3 regions of the Pectobacterium atrosepticum genome follow, and region 3 is predicted to be linked to each of the others. Evidence: predicted binding sites of a transcription regulator. Region 3 holds the regulator's gene; each other region holds the start of a gene.
The links. The regulator PurR, encoded in region 3, represses purine synthesis genes. The targets are predictions, from matches to a motif close to CANGCAAACGTTTGCNTG.

Region 1: a site for PurR is predicted at 3,005-3,022, ahead of GZ59_RS18180 (nucleoside-specific channel-forming protein Tsx). Genes of this name have one in related genera too.
Region 2: a site for PurR is predicted at 3,495-3,512, ahead of purT (formate-dependent phosphoribosylglycinamide formyltransferase). Genes of this name have one in related genera too.

The regions. Positions count from the first base shown of each region.
Region 1 covers NZ_CP009125.1:4,112,004-4,117,405, forward strand. Annotated here, with positions in the region: gene GZ59_RS18160 (glycoside-pentoside-hexuronide (GPH):cation symporter) at 1-331, shown strand, start outside; gene GZ59_RS18165 (glycoside hydrolase family 43 protein) at 309-1,265, shown strand; gene ampE (beta-lactamase regulator AmpE) at 1,302-2,156, opposite strand; gene ampD (1,6-anhydro-N-acetylmuramyl-L-alanine amidase AmpD) at 2,153-2,728, opposite strand; gene GZ59_RS18180 (nucleoside-specific channel-forming protein Tsx) at 3,147-4,007, shown strand; gene nadC (carboxylating nicotinate-nucleotide diphosphorylase) at 4,152-5,042, shown strand; gene ppdD (prepilin peptidase-dependent pilin) at 5,368-5,402, shown strand, end outside.
Region 2 covers NZ_CP009125.1:2,287,425-2,292,826, reverse strand. Annotated here, with positions in the region: gene ftnA (non-heme ferritin) at 1-345, opposite strand, end outside; gene GZ59_RS10050 (DNA polymerase III subunit theta) at 718-948, shown strand; gene GZ59_RS10045 (S9 family peptidase) at 1,303-3,354, opposite strand; gene purT (formate-dependent phosphoribosylglycinamide formyltransferase) at 3,555-4,733, shown strand; gene GZ59_RS10035 (bifunctional 4-hydroxy-2-oxoglutarate aldolase/2-dehydro-3-deoxy-phosphogluconate aldolase) at 4,922-5,402, opposite strand, start outside.
Region 3 covers NZ_CP009125.1:2,921,522-2,926,923, reverse strand. Annotated here, with positions in the region: gene cfa (cyclopropane fatty acyl phospholipid synthase) at 1-1,034, opposite strand, end outside; gene purR (HTH-type transcriptional repressor PurR) at 1,343-2,368, opposite strand; gene cydH (cytochrome bd-I oxidase subunit CydH) at 2,759-2,848, shown strand; gene GZ59_RS12880 (C40 family peptidase) at 2,942-3,793, opposite strand; gene GZ59_RS12875 (Grx4 family monothiol glutaredoxin) at 4,135-4,485, shown strand; gene rnt (ribonuclease T) at 4,597-5,268, opposite strand.

The DNA.
Region 1 (5,402 bases), 1.2 Mb from region 3:
TCTGTTCTTCCTGAAAGTCGGGCTGGCGATTGCGGGGGCCATGGTGGGCTTCCTACTGTCCTACTATGGCTATGATGCCAATGCCAAACAGCAAAATGCAGAGGCAATGAATGGCATCATTATGTTGTTCACCATCATTCCCGGCGTAGGTTATTTGATCACCGCAGGCATTGTGCGTTTACTGAAAGTCGATCGCCAGCTCATGCAACAAATACAAATTGATCTGGAAAAGCGCCGTAATAACTATCGAGAACTGAGCGATAGCCACGGCGGTCCGGCACTCAACGTAAAAACAGGAGGAAAGAATGATGAACCCACATCAATGGCCTAACCCACTGATTGAGCAACGGGCAGACCCTTTTATTCTTCGTCATACAGATGGTCAGTACTATTTTATTGCCTCAGTCCCCGAATACAATCGGCTCGAAATTCGTCGGGCCAGCTCGCTGGAAGCACTTCCCCACGCTACCCCGGTGACGATCTGGCGCAAGCATGAACACGGCCCCTTAAGCGCACTGATTTGGGCACCGGAACTGCATGTAATTGATGGCAAATGGTATATCTATTTCGCCGCAGCACCGACGGAGGAAATCAAGGAGGGGTTATTCCAGCACCGCATGTTTGTATTGGAATGTGCAGACAGCGATCCACTTACAGGCCACTGGGTTGAAAAAGGCCGGATTTACACGCAATTCGATACCTTCTCACTGGATGCCACGCACTTTGAACATCGTGGAAAGCGCTACTATCTGTGGGCGCAAAAAGATCCCGCCATTGCGGGCAACTCGAATCTGTATCTGGCGGAAATGGAAAACCCGTGGACGCTGAAAGGCACGCCCGTCATGTTGAGCAAACCGGAACTGCCGTGGGAAGTGATAGGTTTTAAAGTCAACGAAGGCCCCGCCGTCATTAAGCACGGCGAACGCCTCTTTATCACCTATTCAGCCAGTGCCACCGATGAAAATTACTGTATCGGCTTACTGTGGGCGAATGCGGATAGCGATCTGTTGAACCCGACAAGCTGGCATAAATCGCAGCAGCCGGTCTTTACCACCAGTTGGGAAAACCGGCAATTTGGGCCGGGGCATAATAGCTTTACCCAAACAGAAACGGGCGAGGATGTGCTGGTTTACCATGCCCGCAATTACACAGAGATCGAAGGCGATCCGCTGTATGACCCGAACCGCCACACCCGGATTAAAACATTCAGCTGGGATCGTAACGGCATGCCGGCGTTCGGTGAACCTCCCGCAGACAGGCAATAAACGAGAAACGGGTGCGTTGGAGCGTATGTTGGGAAATCAGACCAGCGCACCGTATATCGTCAGGAGTGCGACCACGACCACCAGCGCCAACGTCACCTTTTTCGCCAGCGTTACAGCAGCTTTGGGCGTTTCTACAGGCTCAATGTGGGATTCACGCGCCAGAGAAAATTGAGCCAACTGAGTTAACACCCAGTATTGCGAGCTGCGGGCATCCCCCAGCGATGCGAACCAAGCTGGCAGCGCTTTTTCGCCGTGGCCCAGCAAAGCGTAAGCAGCACCAGCCAAACGAGCGGGAATCCAGTCAAGCCAATGCAGCAAACTATCAACACCGGACTGTGCGCGTTCCAGCGGCGTGTGGTGCCGTGCCAGCCAACTCTGTCTGGCACGTAAAAATGCGTATCCCATCAGCGTAATCGGCCCGTAAGGCCCAGCTACGACGAACCAGAATAGCGGGGCTAAATAGAACCGGAAGTTTATCCACAGCAATGCATTTTGCAGTTCTTTCAATTGCTCACTTTCGCTCGTGCCCACTGGCAGACCGTGAATCAACGCCAGTTCAGCCGCCATTTCACGGCTGGCGTCCGACTCGCCGCGCTGCGCCGCCTGCAAATAACGCCGATAGTGCTGACGAATTTCACCCGCGCCAATGCACATTAGGCTGATGACGATCCACAGCAAAAGAGAAATCAAGCCAAACAGAATACCGCTCGTTAGCCACAGCAGAGCAGCCACCACGCCCATACTACACAGCGTCAGGAACAGCGTTTGAAATAAAGACGGAGGCGAAACATGCCGAAATATCACCTCAAGCCGGTGATCGATCTGCCAGTGCTCTCCCTGTTTGAACAACCGTTCCCATGCCAGCGTAAGCAACAGTGTAAACAGCGTCATTGGTCTAGGCTCCCTTTGTTCTCTGTCCAGTTTTCTTGTAGCAAACGATGATAGCCGTCCCAGTCAAATGCAGGGCCGGGGTCGGTTTTACGGCCTGGAGCGATATCGCTATGCCCGGTAATTCGCGACGGCGTGATGGGATAATCCCGCATTAATAGGTGCGTAATCGCAGCCAAAGCGTGATATTGCTCCGTGGTAAAAGGCAGCGTATCTGTGCCTTCCAGCTCGATACCAATAGAGAAATCATTGCAGCGTTCACGTCCTTCAAACACCGAGACACCAGCATGCCAAGCACGCTCATCGAAAGACACATACTGTGTGGTTTGTCCGTCGCGGCGGATCAGGCAGTGGGCTGCTACGCGTAAATGGGAAATATCGGCGAAATAGGGATGCGCCGTAGGATCCAAGGTAGCGGTAAACAGTTGATCAATATACGGGCCACCAAACTCACCGGGCGGCAGACTGATATTGTGAATCACCAGTAAGGAAGGCACCTCATTATTTGGGCGACCATCATAATGCGGCGAAGGCGTGTGTGTAATGTCGGATAACCAGCCATTTTCCAAAAGCATCGGCGATAACCTCGCATCGTATCGTTAGCCGGCTGAATCAGGCGAAAAATCTATTTCAGGAGTAAAACAATTGGAGCCAAAAGTCCTTGTATCAAAGATACCATGTTTCACACCATCCTATCTATCCAACTGGATATCAATAGGTTTTACCGTTCGTTTTGTGATATTCCCGTCGCCTTTCTGCCTATACTTAATACCGATGCCCTTTTTATCAAAGTAAAATCCCCAACACCATTATGTGATTAAAATCACATAACAAATGTAATAGCGCAATAAAAGGCAACCGTTTTCGTGCATTGCGTCTATTTTTACTTAGAATGCATGACAAAATTATCTTCTGATTTTTTTAGATATTACCAAAACTTATTTTTCGGTCTTACGCACGACATAAATAACGTCTAACACTATGGTACTTAACATGAAAAAAACTTTCGCCGCAGGTGCCTTGCTCGCACTGTCATGCTCAATGCCAGCCCTTGCTGACGACAATAAAGCCGAATACCTGTCCGACTGGTGGCATCAGAGCATTAACGTCGTCGGCAGCGCCCACACGCGCTTCGGACCGCAGTTGAGCAGCACGACCTACCTGGAATACGAAGCATTTGCGCGTAAAGACTGGTTCGATTTCTACGGCTACGCCGATGTGCCTAAATTTTTCGGTGGTGATCCCGACAGCCGCGGCATTTGGGACAAAGGCTCTCCGCTGTTTGTCGAGATCGAACCGCGCTTCTCTATTGATAAACTGACGGGAGCTGACCTCAGCTTTGGTCCGTTTAAAGAATGGTACATCGCCAATAACGTTATCTACGATCAGGGCCGCAATAGTGGTTCACGCCAGAGCACCTGGTACATGGGCTTAGGCACCGATATTGATACCGGCACCGATCTGTCTCTCTCATTGAACGGTTATGCCAAATACCAATGGCAGAACTACGGCGCAGCGAACGAAAATGAGTGGGATGGCTACCGCGTAAAAGTGAAATACTCTTACCCGCTGGGCTCTCTGATGGGCGGTAACGTCTCTTATATCAGCTTCACCAATTTCGATTTCGGTTCAGAACTGCGTGATAAATCGAATTCAAGCCGCACTAACAACTCCATTGCCTCCAGCCATATTTTGGCGCTGGGCTACGACCACTGGCACTACTCTTTCGTCGCACGTTATTTCCACAATGGCGGCCAATGGGCTGATGGCGCAGAACTCAATTTCGGCAAAGGCCCGTTTGAAGTGAAATCTACCGGCTGGGGCTACTACCTGGTCGTCGGTTACAACTTCTAAAATCATGTTTTCTTTCCGGCGAATGCACATGTTCGTCGGAAGGTTAATAACAGTAACAGTCTGAATTATAATAATTATTCATTCTGGATGTCCGGATATAAACAAGGTAGCATAGACCTCCGAATCCCCCTTCGGAGTTTTGCCATGTCAACGCGTCGCTACAGTCAGGAACAACGCCAAAAAACCTTGCTTGCTCGTATTGCACAAGATATCCCTACCAGCGTGCAACTGGCCTTACGTGAAGATTTAGGTGGCATCGTCGATGCTAACCAAGACATTACCGCGCTTCTGCTACCCGATAACGAGATCGTCAGCGCACGCATTATCACGCGTGAAGCGGGTATATTCTGCGGTACGCGCTGGCTTGAGGAAGTCTTTTCTCAATTGGGCAACACGACAACGATCGTCTGGCACGTCGCCGATGGCGAAACCATCACCCCCAACCAAACGCTGTGTGACATCACAGGGCCAGCCAAACAGCTTCTGACGGGCGAACGCACGGCGCTAAATTTCCTGCAAACGCTATCCGGCGTCGCAACCGAAACCAGCCGCTATGTTGCAGTACTACAAGGAACACGCACCCGGCTGCTAGATACGCGCAAGACGCTACCGGGGCTGCGAACTGCACTGAAATACGCCGTATCATGCGGCGGCGGAGACAACCATCGGCTTGGTTTATCCGATGCCTTCCTGATCAAGGAAAACCATATCATCGCCGCGGGCTCAATCAAAAATGCGGTAGAAAAAGCACAGTCTTTACGCGGCGATGTTCCGGTAGAAGTTGAAGTCGAGTCGCTGGATGAATTACAGCAGGCGCTAGAAGCGGGTGCAGATATCATCATGTTGGATAATTTTAGTCTGGATAACATCCGGGAAGCCGTGAGCTTAACGCAAGGCCATGCGCTGCTGGAGATATCCGGCAATGTCACCCTAGACACGCTGCGTGGCTATGCGGAAACCGGCGTGGACTATATCTCAGTGGGGGCGTTAACCAAGCACGTGCAGGCAATGGACTTATCCATGCGCTTTATCTAATCGCTTCCCTATTTCTACCGACGAGGTGCCATTCCGCACCTCGTTCGCATTTCTTCATCTCATCCTCCCCATAACATCGTAACAATACGGACTTTCTGTCCCACACGGACGTTCGGTCTTGATAATGTGAATAATGCGTACCTGCCTGCAAAAATTTTTTAATTCTCTGCAAATGCCTAAAAACATGTCGTAGCGCTTTCCTGTTTTCATTTTTCCCGCTCGTCAGCCTTCACTCCCTTTTCTATGCTGCCAGCCATTCATATGGATTTATGCATCGCCATATTTGTGCGCCACAAAATTTATATTCAACAACAGGGAAATCAACATGACAAAACAACAGGGATTCACACTGATTGAGCT
Region 2 (5,402 bases), 630 kb from region 3:
AGAGTAGTCCTGCTGCGCCATCGCAGCGTGCGCAAGCTCATTAATTTTTGCTGTAATCAGCTGTTCATGTTCATAGGTCAGCTTGAAGACATCAGCCAGTGAATCGAAATCAATCGGCGGTGCCGCAATCGCGCCTAATATAGGTAGGCTTCCCGTGTCATCCAAATAGTCAAACAGGCGCTGCATGTGTTGCATTTCTTCCTGAGAATGCGTTTTCAGGAAACTGGATGCACCTTCAAAACCTTTATCACCGCACCATGCGCTCATTTGCAGATACAAATTCGCGGAATAAAACTCCAAATTAAGTTGTTCATTCAGCTTCTGAATCATTTCTTTTTTTAACATAGTAACTCCCTATTTTCCCGGCAGGTGAAATTATTCTGAGAATTATGCCTGAAAAAATAAAATAAAAAACACTTTATTAACATAGATAATATCTAAGTTAAATTGAAAGTAAAAACAATAATTTATGATTATTGCTATTGATATTCATTATCATTTAATCATGGATTTTACTATACTATTGCGAATCGTTTTTATTATCAAAAATAACAACATCGATATATAAAATTTATGATTCGAGTGAATTAAAAAATGATTCCCACTTCGTAATGAGAATAATAAACATGCACATGAAAGGTGAACACTTGCCATTTCCCCATCGCTACTTTACCGTGGCACACATCAGTCTGTGGACAATAGGCAGGAGAAAGCGGTATGGGACATAATCTGGCAGAATTATCCAAAGAAGATATGGATAAGATTAACGTGGACTTGGCAGCGTCAGGTGTTGCCTTCAAAGAACGTTACAATATGCCAGTCATTCCAGAGGTTATTGAGAGAGAACAGCCCCAACACTTGCGTAACTATTTTCGTGAGCGCGTCATGTTTTACCGCCAGCGTTCACTCCAGTTCTCTCGTTTACCCTACGAGCCTAAGTCTAAATAGCGATTCATCTCATTCCAATCTAAGACGGCTTTACCGTGGAAAACATCCCTTTCCACGGGTTACATTCTTACACAGCGAAAACGATTTTCTGCTTGCATATCGGCCCGTACAGGAGGTTAATGGGGTGGTAACCTACTCTTTTATCAAGCGAGGCAAGATATGAGTAAAGGACTAGATAGTAAAAAGAACAGCAAGAAAAAGCCCCTGAAAACGGCCGCCGAAAAAAAGGCCGATAAAAAGGCAAAGAAACCACAGGCTGATATTACCTAAGTACTAATGTTGCCTGCGTAATGTGCCATGCTGATAGGGTAAACCCGAAAACGGGTTTACCCTCATAACCGCAGTTACTAGCCTTTATTCATGACTTTCTGCAGCCTTTTCAAGCACCATCAACAGGAAAGCATACTCCAGCGCGATATCATCATAACGTTTGAAACGACCGGATTTTCCGCCGTGCCCAGCCTCCATATCGGTATACAACAGTACTAGACTATCGTCCGTTTTGACTTCCCGCAATTTCGCCACCCACTTTGCAGGCTCCCAATACTGAACCTGCGAGTCGTGTAACCCAGTAGTCACTAGCAAATGTGGGTAGTGCTGTGCGGTAACACCATCATAGGGGCTGTACTGCTTGATATAGTCATAGTAGGTTTGTTCATTCGGATCGCCCCACTCGTCATACTCCCCGGTCGTCAGCGGGATAGACTCATCCAGCATTGTCGTCAACACATCAACGAACGGAACCTGAGCGACAACGCCTTTAAACAGATCAGGGGCGATATTCACGACCGCCCCCATCAGCAGACCTCCCGCGCTGCCACCCATGGCAAACATATTTTTCCTGTCGCCATAGCCTTTTTCTACCAATGCCTGAGACACATCGATGAAATCCGTGAAGGAATGCATTTTATTGAGCAACCGACCATCGTCATACCACTGCTGCCCAAGTTCACCACCGCCGCGAATGTGCGTTAAGGCAAAAACAAACCCTCGGTCTAGCAGGCTCAGACGACTAACGCTGAAGTCAGGATCCATGCTATTACCATATGCGCCGTAGCCATAGACCAGTATCGGATTCTTACCTGGGCTGAAATGGTCGCGATGGTAAACCAACGAAACGGGCACGTCGACACCATCTCGGACCGTGATCCACAAGCGTTCGCTCCGATAGCTATCTGGGGAGAAATCTTTCACCTCGGCTTGTTTAAGTAACTGCTGTTCGCCCGTGTCCAGATTCAGTTCATACAACGTGCTGGGGGTTGTCATTGATGAATAACCATATCGCATCAATGCCGTTTCTGGCGTAGGGTTGTACGACAGCCACGTCACATAGCTCGCATCATTGAAGGTGATCGTTTTTTCTTCCTGCGTATGCCAGTGAATCTGACGTAAGCTGGTCAAACCGCGCGCTCTTTCTTCCACCACCAGCCAATCACGGAAAAGCTCAAAACTCTCCAGCACACACTGTTCACGTGGGGCAATCAGTGTTTCCAGCGCGTGCTCATCAGGCTTATCCGAACGATAAAGACCAAAGTTCTTTCCCTCTCGGTTGGAACGCAGATAAAACTGGTCCTGATAGTGATCAATACCATATTCATGATCTTTCCGACGCGGAATGTGTACCTGCGGCACCGCATCTGGGAGCGTCGCATCGAGCAGTAGAACCTCGGTCGTCGTGGTGCTGCTAAGATAAATGGTAATATAGTGCTCTGATGTCGTTTTACTCAGACTGACATAATAAGTATCGTCTTTCTCTTCATACACCAACTCATCCTGCGCCGGATCGCTGCCTAAGCGATGACGGTAGACCTGATACGGTAACAGCGTTTTCTCATGTTTACGCACGTAGTACAGCACCGTTGAATCTGCCGACCATTCAGCACCTGCGGTCACATTTTCGATCACATCCGGTAGCCATTCGTCGCGGTTCAGATCACGGAAGCGAAGCGTGTACTGCCGACGAGATAAAAAATCCTCCGAGAGTGCCAGCAGCGAGTTGCTCGGGCTAATCTCAAGCGCGCCGAGGCTATAAAATTCATGCCCCTCCGCACGTTGATTACCATCCAACAGCGTTTCCCACACTTCTGTTGCCTGCTCAGGCTGGCGCAGATAGATGGCGTACTCTTTACCCTGCTCATAGCGACTTTGGTAGCGATACCCCTTTCTGACATACGGCACAGACATATCCGTCGACGGAATACGCTTAACCATTTCATCATACAGCGATCGTTTGCGCGCCTCGTGAGGTGCCATGATGGCTTCGCTGTAGGCGTTTTCCTGTTCCAGATAGGCTAACACCTGCGGATCGGCACGCTCGTCATCACGCAGCCAGTAATAGTTGTCGATACGCGTATCGCCATGTGTACTTATCGCGTGGGGTCTTTTTTCAGCTTGCGGTGTCTTCATCGCGTCGGATCTCGTTGTCTTGACATAAAATTTTAACTCGGCAAGAAGAGTGGCACGATTGCCCAGCAATGCCAAGCCGCGTCCTTGTCTCTTGGTGCGCTTTTGCGTAACGCATTCCAAGGCGTTCCCTCTTTAATGCGTACGCAAACGTTTTCGTTTATACTGAGGCCATTTTTCACAACCCGATCAGGTATAAGGTTATGTTAACGATTGGAACCGCCCTGCGTGCGGACGCCACACGAGTGATGCTGCTTGGCTCCGGTGAATTAGGCAAAGAAGTGGCGATTGAGTGTCAGCGCCTTGGAATCGAAGTGATTGCGGTCGATCGCTATGCGGATGCACCCGCGATGCAAGTTGCGCATCGCAGCCACGTCATCAATATGCTGGATGGCGATGCATTAAAAGCGTTGGTTGAAGCCGAACGCCCTGATTACATCGTGCCGGAAATTGAGGCCATCGCTACCGACATGCTGGTCACGCTAGAAAATCAGGGTCACCATGTTGTCCCCTGTGCTGAAGCGACACGCCTGACGATGAATCGTGAAGGTATCCGTCGTCTGGCTGCAGAAACGCTCGGCGTTCCCACATCCACCTATCGTTTTGCCGATAGCGAAGAGCGCTTTCATCAGGCCGTAGAAGCCATTGGCTATCCCTGCATTGTAAAGCCCGTCATGAGTTCATCCGGCAAAGGACAAAGCCTGATTCGCTCCGCTGAGCAGTTAGCGCAGGCATGGGTCTATGCCCAACAGGGTGGACGGGCGGGTGGTGGACGCGTCATCGTTGAAGGGCTAGTTAATTTTGATTTTGAGATTACCCTCCTGACCATCCATGCCGTTGACGGAATTCATTTCTGTGCACCCATCGGCCATCGACAAGAAGACGGTGATTATCGTGAATCCTGGCAGCCACAGCGGATGAGTGCGCTGGCGCAGGAACGCGCACAGAAGATGGCCAGCGATGTTGTGAAAGCGCTTGGCGGCTATGGTCTGTTCGGCGTTGAACTGTTCGTCTGCGGCGATGAGGTTATTTTCAGTGAAGTTTCTCCTCGCCCTCACGATACCGGCATGGTGACGATGATTTCTCAGGATCTGTCCGAGTTTGCCCTGCACGTTCGCGCTTTTCTAGGGCTGCCAATTGGCGCGGTTCGTCAGTATGGCGCATCGGCTTCCGCAGTAATTTTACCGGAATTGGATAGCGACAATGTGCGCTATCAAGAACTGGAAAGCGCACTACTTCCTCATACGCAAATTCGCCTGTTTGGTAAACCAGATATCAGCGGCAAACGCCGTATGGGTGTCGCGTTAGCCAGTGCGGAAACGACAGACGATGCCATTGAAATCGCCAAGCGTGTCGCGGCGAGCGTTAAAGTCAGCGGCTGATACGTTTTATTGCTGATCGGATGAGGGAAAACCTCACTGACAGCGGACAGAATAGCCGGCCATAAAAAACGTAGGGAACGCTTTTCAACGTTGCGAAGCAACGGCCCGCAGGGTGACGGACAAGGATGTCCGTCATAAAAAAAGGCCACTCGCAGTGAGTGGCCTTCGTCATTCAGTAACCGACAAACTTAGGCTTTTGCGCCTGCAACCGCTTCACGCGCCAGTTCAGTAATACGCGCGTAATCACCACTTTCCAGTGCATCGTTCGGTACCAACCAAGAGCCACCAACGCACAGCACGCTTTTCAGCGCCAGATAATCGCGGTAGTTATTCGGCGTAATGCCACCAGTCGGGCAGAAACGGATATGAGCAAACGGCCCCCCAATTGCCTGGAGCGCTTTCACGCCGCCATTAGCTTCTGCTGGGAAGAATTTGAACTCACGCAGGCCGTAATCCATACCCAGCATCAGTTCAGACACGGTGCTGATACCTGGAATCAACGGGATGTTGCCTTCTATCGCGGCTTTCAACAGCGGCTCGGTCAGACCGGGGCTGATGGCAAACTGTGCACCGGCTTCAACCACCGCAGCCAGTTGCTGAGGGTTTGTCACCGTACCCGCACCGACTATGGCCTCTGGCACTTCTTTCGCAATCGCACGGATCGCGTCG
Region 3 (5,402 bases):
CGACGAAAGCGGGCGGTATAGCGTGTAGAAAGCTGGGGCCACCCTTGCTGAAAGCGCGTATGCCACGCCATTAATGTGCGATCGTAATCGGCGCCGAAGTTGTGCCAGTCTTCCATTACCATGTAAGGCTCACTCGCCTGCGCGATATGCTGTATGGATGGAATGCAGCCGTTGGGGAATATGTATTTGTGAATCCAGGGATCAATGTGCGGGTTGGTCTTATTGGCACCGATAGTATGTAGCAGGAAGAGTCCATCGGGCTTAAGATTGCGTTTTGCCATGCGAAAGTAAGTGTCATAGTTACGCGGGCCGACGTGTTCAAACATGCCAACAGAGGCGATCCTATCGAATTGCTGGTTCAGATCGCGGTAGTCTTGTAGCGCAATGGTGACGTCAAGATCCTGACAGCGCTGTTGCGCCAGCATCTGCTGTTCTCTGGAAATGGTGATGCCGTAAACGGAGACACCGTAGCGCCGCGCCGCGAACTCAGCAAGCCCGCCCCAGCCGCAGCCGATATCCAGCAGCGTCATCCCTGATTTTAGCTGGAGTTTTTCGCAAATCATGGTGAGTTTGTTTTCCTGCGCCTGTTCCAGCGTGTGTGCCTGTTTCCAATAAGCGCAGGAATATTGCATGTAGGGATCCAGCATCAGGGTAAAGAGGTCATTACCTAAATCGTAATGTGCTTTGCCGACAACCTGAGCGCGTCTGCGGGACTGCAAATTAGTGACGCGGGAAATGGCGACTCGTGTAAGATCGTGCAGGCGGCGAGGTAACGTATTTCCTAGTCCTGCGCGCAGGACACGATGGAAAAACATATCCAGCCGTTCACACTCCCACCATCCGTCCATATAGCTTTCACCTAATCCCAGCGAACCTTCTCGCAAGACGCGTTTAAAAAAGCGGGGATGGGTAACGTGGATATCAAAAGGGCGAGTACCGTTGATCGTGATATCTGCGGTGGCCAACATGTCCTGCATTATGTGGAACCAAGGCGCGGTATCGTGATCCCATTCTTCTGCATAAGGTAATCCCATCATGTCTCCTTAACTTTTCACGTATAAAAGTATCGTAAAACACCTGGACAGCACTTACTGCAGCCGACGTATCGGCTGTCACCAGAGAAAAATGAAGAAGAAATTTGCACGTAAACAGGAGCTCATTGGCAAAAAACACGGACCTGCTTACTGACGTGCGGCTATCGCTATTTTGGTTTTATCAGTGAAACTGAAACGCAGGGTTCAGTTTAGAGTTGCTCCAGCCAATATACAAGAAAATTGGCTGAAGCAAGCAGAGAGGGAAAGCGGGCAGGAATAGAAAAACCGTCTGTATTGCGTCGTCGGGGTTAGCGGCGATAATCGCGGAACGGGCCGTCGGCAACCGAACGGCGTTCAATCAGCGTCGGGTGAACTTCAATGACGTGCGCATCTTCTCGCTTACTGGTAATGCGATCCAGCAGCATAGAAAATGCGGATTGGCCCAGGCGTTCTTTCGGCTGGTGGATGGTGGTCAGGGCTGGCGTAAAGAAGCGCGCGTGGCGCACGTTGTCATAGCCGATCACTGAAATATCCTGCGGTACGCGCAAACCCAGTTCGTCGGCTGCACAGATGGCACCCATCGCCATGATATCGCCACCGCAGAATACGGCCGTAGGTCGCTGTTTCTGCGCGAGAATCTGATGCATGGCTTTGTAGCCGGATTCCGGTTCGAAATCACCCTGAACAACCCATTCATTGCGCACGGTGATATCAGCTTCCTTCAACGCTTTTAAAAAGCCGAGATAGCGTCCGCTGCCCGTGTTGCGCTCTTGAATGCCGGGGATGGCACCGATATCCCGATGGCCGCGTTCAATTAGGTAGCGGCCCGCCATATAACCGCCTTCAAAGGCGTTATCGATAATCGTATCGGTGAAATCGTTGTGCATTTGTCCCCAATCCATAACGACCATTGGAATGCTGCGATAATCTTCCAGCATGCCCAATAGCTCCGGCGGGTATTCTGCGCACATCACCAACAGGCCATCGACGCGTTTTTGCGCCAACATAGAAAGATAGGCGCGCTGTTTGCCAATGTCATTATGAGAATTACACAGCACCAACGTGTAACCTTTGGCATAACAGCTGTTTTCGACAGCTTCAATGATCTCGGCGAAGTAGGGCGCTTCGCTGGATGTTGCCAGCAAGCCAATAGATTTAGTGTGATTAACTTTGAGGCTGCGAGCGACGGCGCTGGGCGAATAGTGCAATTCTTTGATTGCTGCCCTGACGGCTGCCTTGGTCTCTTCGGCGACGAAACGTGTTTTATTGATCACGTGCGATACGGTTGTGGTGGAAACGCCAGCACGTTTTGCCACATCTTTAATCGTTGCCATCTAAAAATGACTCCTGAACTTACCTGTTACAGACGTAAGTATATTGTTAATCGTTTGCCTACGTTTAAAGTTCTTCTTCTAAGCTAAAAAACAGGATTTCAGAAGGAGAATGCCGAATGTTATACCGAAGGGGTCTGGGTTGACGTTTTTCGACTGATACGCAGCGCTTTCATAAACAGCGGATTGTGTCCGATTTATCATGAAAGTGAAAGGGCTAATTTATACTATTAGTGATGCATTCGTCCGAGATTTTTCGCTAGAATTATGAAAGAATCGTAATAACCCTATTATTTGTAGTTTTAACCACCTGCGTGGGTTCTGCTGTGAATGGTGGTGTCTTTTTTTAGATGAAGTTTCAGATGAAACTTGTTCGCTAATAAGGAGTGGTTTATGGATACAAATCTGAAAATGTCTTTGCTGACAACCGTTGGTTCGTTGGCTGTGATCATCGCATTTAGCTTTATCGCGGTGCTGAATTAACCGATCGGTGCTTCCGCCGCTGGTTGGCATTCAGACACGTTTGTGGTGCATAAACGTGTCTGAATTATTTAGGGTATAACCGGTATAATCTGCTTAACGAATCGTCTGTGGCGTAACGACGCGACGCGCGCCAACGTAGTGCTCCTGCCAATAATCTTCACTCAACTTGCTGATACGAATATCTGAGCCTGTACGCGGCGACTGGATAAATTTCCCTTCTCCCAGATAAACCCCAACGTGATCGGCAGCGCCACGGTTATTGATGCGGAAGAAGACGAGATCGCCACTTTCCAGCTCGCTCTTTTTAATCGGCGCAGCATCACGCAGGTGGTACATTTCATTTGCGGTGCGCGGGATTTGTATCTTGACGACATCTTTATAGGCGTAATAAACCAGCCCGCTACAGTCAAATCCGGTAAAGGGAGATGAGCCGCCCCAGTGATAAGGTTTACCTATTTGGCTCATCAACTTATTCATTGCTGTTGTTTTGGCATGCTGATAGCGTTTTTTATGCGCCGCGCTGAGCGTCATTCCTTTTTCTGTAGGAGAAGGATTTTTATCCAACTTTCCTTTGAGGGCCGTCTTCTTTAACCCTGTTTTGACTCTGACCTGTGCAGTCGTCTGCTTTTCTTCTTCAGATTTCAGCTTTTTAAGGTTTTTCTTCACTAGCGCAGGAGTGCTGCTTTGCGTCCGTGACGGCTTTTTTTCTGTCGATTTGTTAGCTGTTCGGGGTTTGGTTTTATTGCTTACTGCGGTAGGTTCTGGTTTTTTGCTTTTGATCGGAGTCGGTGATTTAGCATTACCCTTTGTTTGACGGCTTTTCTTATTCGTTTCTTCAACGGCGCTTTTCTTCGGCGCCGAATGCGGGGTATGCGGCGCAGCCTGAACAAGGTTCAGGGATAGATTACTGAAAAATAATATAAAAAGAGTAATAAATAAGCGCATAATAAAAGTGACCGAACATAATCCTTAACTCGCTCAATCCCCACAGTATTCCTGAAAACGGCGTCATAAAAAAGTGGGCACGGTCGCTTTATTCATACAGAATAGTGAAAAAACGTTAATAGTTATTTTTTCGATTGATTTATCAGCACTTTCTGGCGTTGATTTCATCAATGATGCAAAGCGATAAGAGAAAATAACCCTACAAAAAATGGCGTTTTTTTGTAGCTAGTGGCATCGGTACAATATCATTGAGTCAATGTCGCTGTCGTAATACCTCTGACGGCGGCTCATGGCTAGCGTTTTGGACGTTAGCCATCCTATAGATTTAAGGAAGCAAGAAGATGACGACACCGACAATTGAAAAAATTCAGCGCCAAATTGCTGAAAACCCGATTCTGCTGTACATGAAAGGCTCCCCGAAATTGCCAAGCTGTGGTTTTTCCGCACAGACCGTTCAGGCATTGTCTTCATGTGGCGAACGCTTTGCTTATGTAGATATTTTACAGAACCCAGATATTCGAGCTGAGCTGCCAAAATATGCGAACTGGCCGACATTCCCACAGCTGTGGGTTGACGGCGAACTGGTTGGCGGCTGTGATATCGTGGTTGAAATGTTTCAGCGCGGTGAACTGCAGCAGTTGATCAAAGAAACGGCAGACAAATACAAAGCACAGCAGGCCGATCAAGAGTAATAGCTTTTATCAACATAATGACGATACGAAACGTCGTTATGCTGCGAGTGTTAATCTTTCCAGCGGGTGCCTTATGGCACCCGTTTTTTGATCTCGATCTTTCCCGTCGTCTCAGTCTTCGGCTGATGTGTCTTCCAGCGAACTTTCTTCCAGCGCAAGCGGCCATCCGCCCAGACGTTTCCAGCGGTTAACCAACTCACAGAACAATAATGCGGTCTGATTAGTGTCATACAGCGCGGAGTGCGCCTGACTGGAGTCAAACGCAATACCAGCGGTAATACAGGCTTTAGCAAGAACCGTTTGGCCTAAAACCAGCCCGCTGAGTGCTGCGGTATCGAAGGTAGCGAAAGGGTGAAACGGGTTACGCTTCAGGCTACAGCGCTCCGCTGCTGCTGCCATAAAGCTGTGATCGAACGTGGCATTATGCGCCACGATAATCGCACGGTTACAGCCTCGATCTTTGATCCCTTTACGCACGACTTTGAAAATTTCATGCAACGCATCGTATTCGCTTACCGCGCCGCGAAGCGGGTTGGTGGGGTCAATACCGTTAAATGCCAGCGCGGCGGGTTCCAGAATTGCGCCTTCGAATGGCTCAACATGAAAATGTAGCGTTTCATCTGGCTGCAACCAACCGTCTTGATCCATTTTTAATGTTACCGCCGCGACTTCCAGCAAGGCATCGGTTTTCGCATTAAATCCGGCGGTTTCAACATCAATCACTACCGGGTAAAACCCACGAAAACGGCCGCTCAGGGCGTTCAGATCACTTTTATCAGCCATTTGTCTCTTAAATTGTTAGCAAAACGCAGCGCGCATTATTGCAAATTTTGGCTGGAGATGCAGCATGCCCGTTGCCATTTCACATGGCGGAAGTGGTAGAGGAGGAGAGAAGAACAGGTGCCGATGCAGCACCT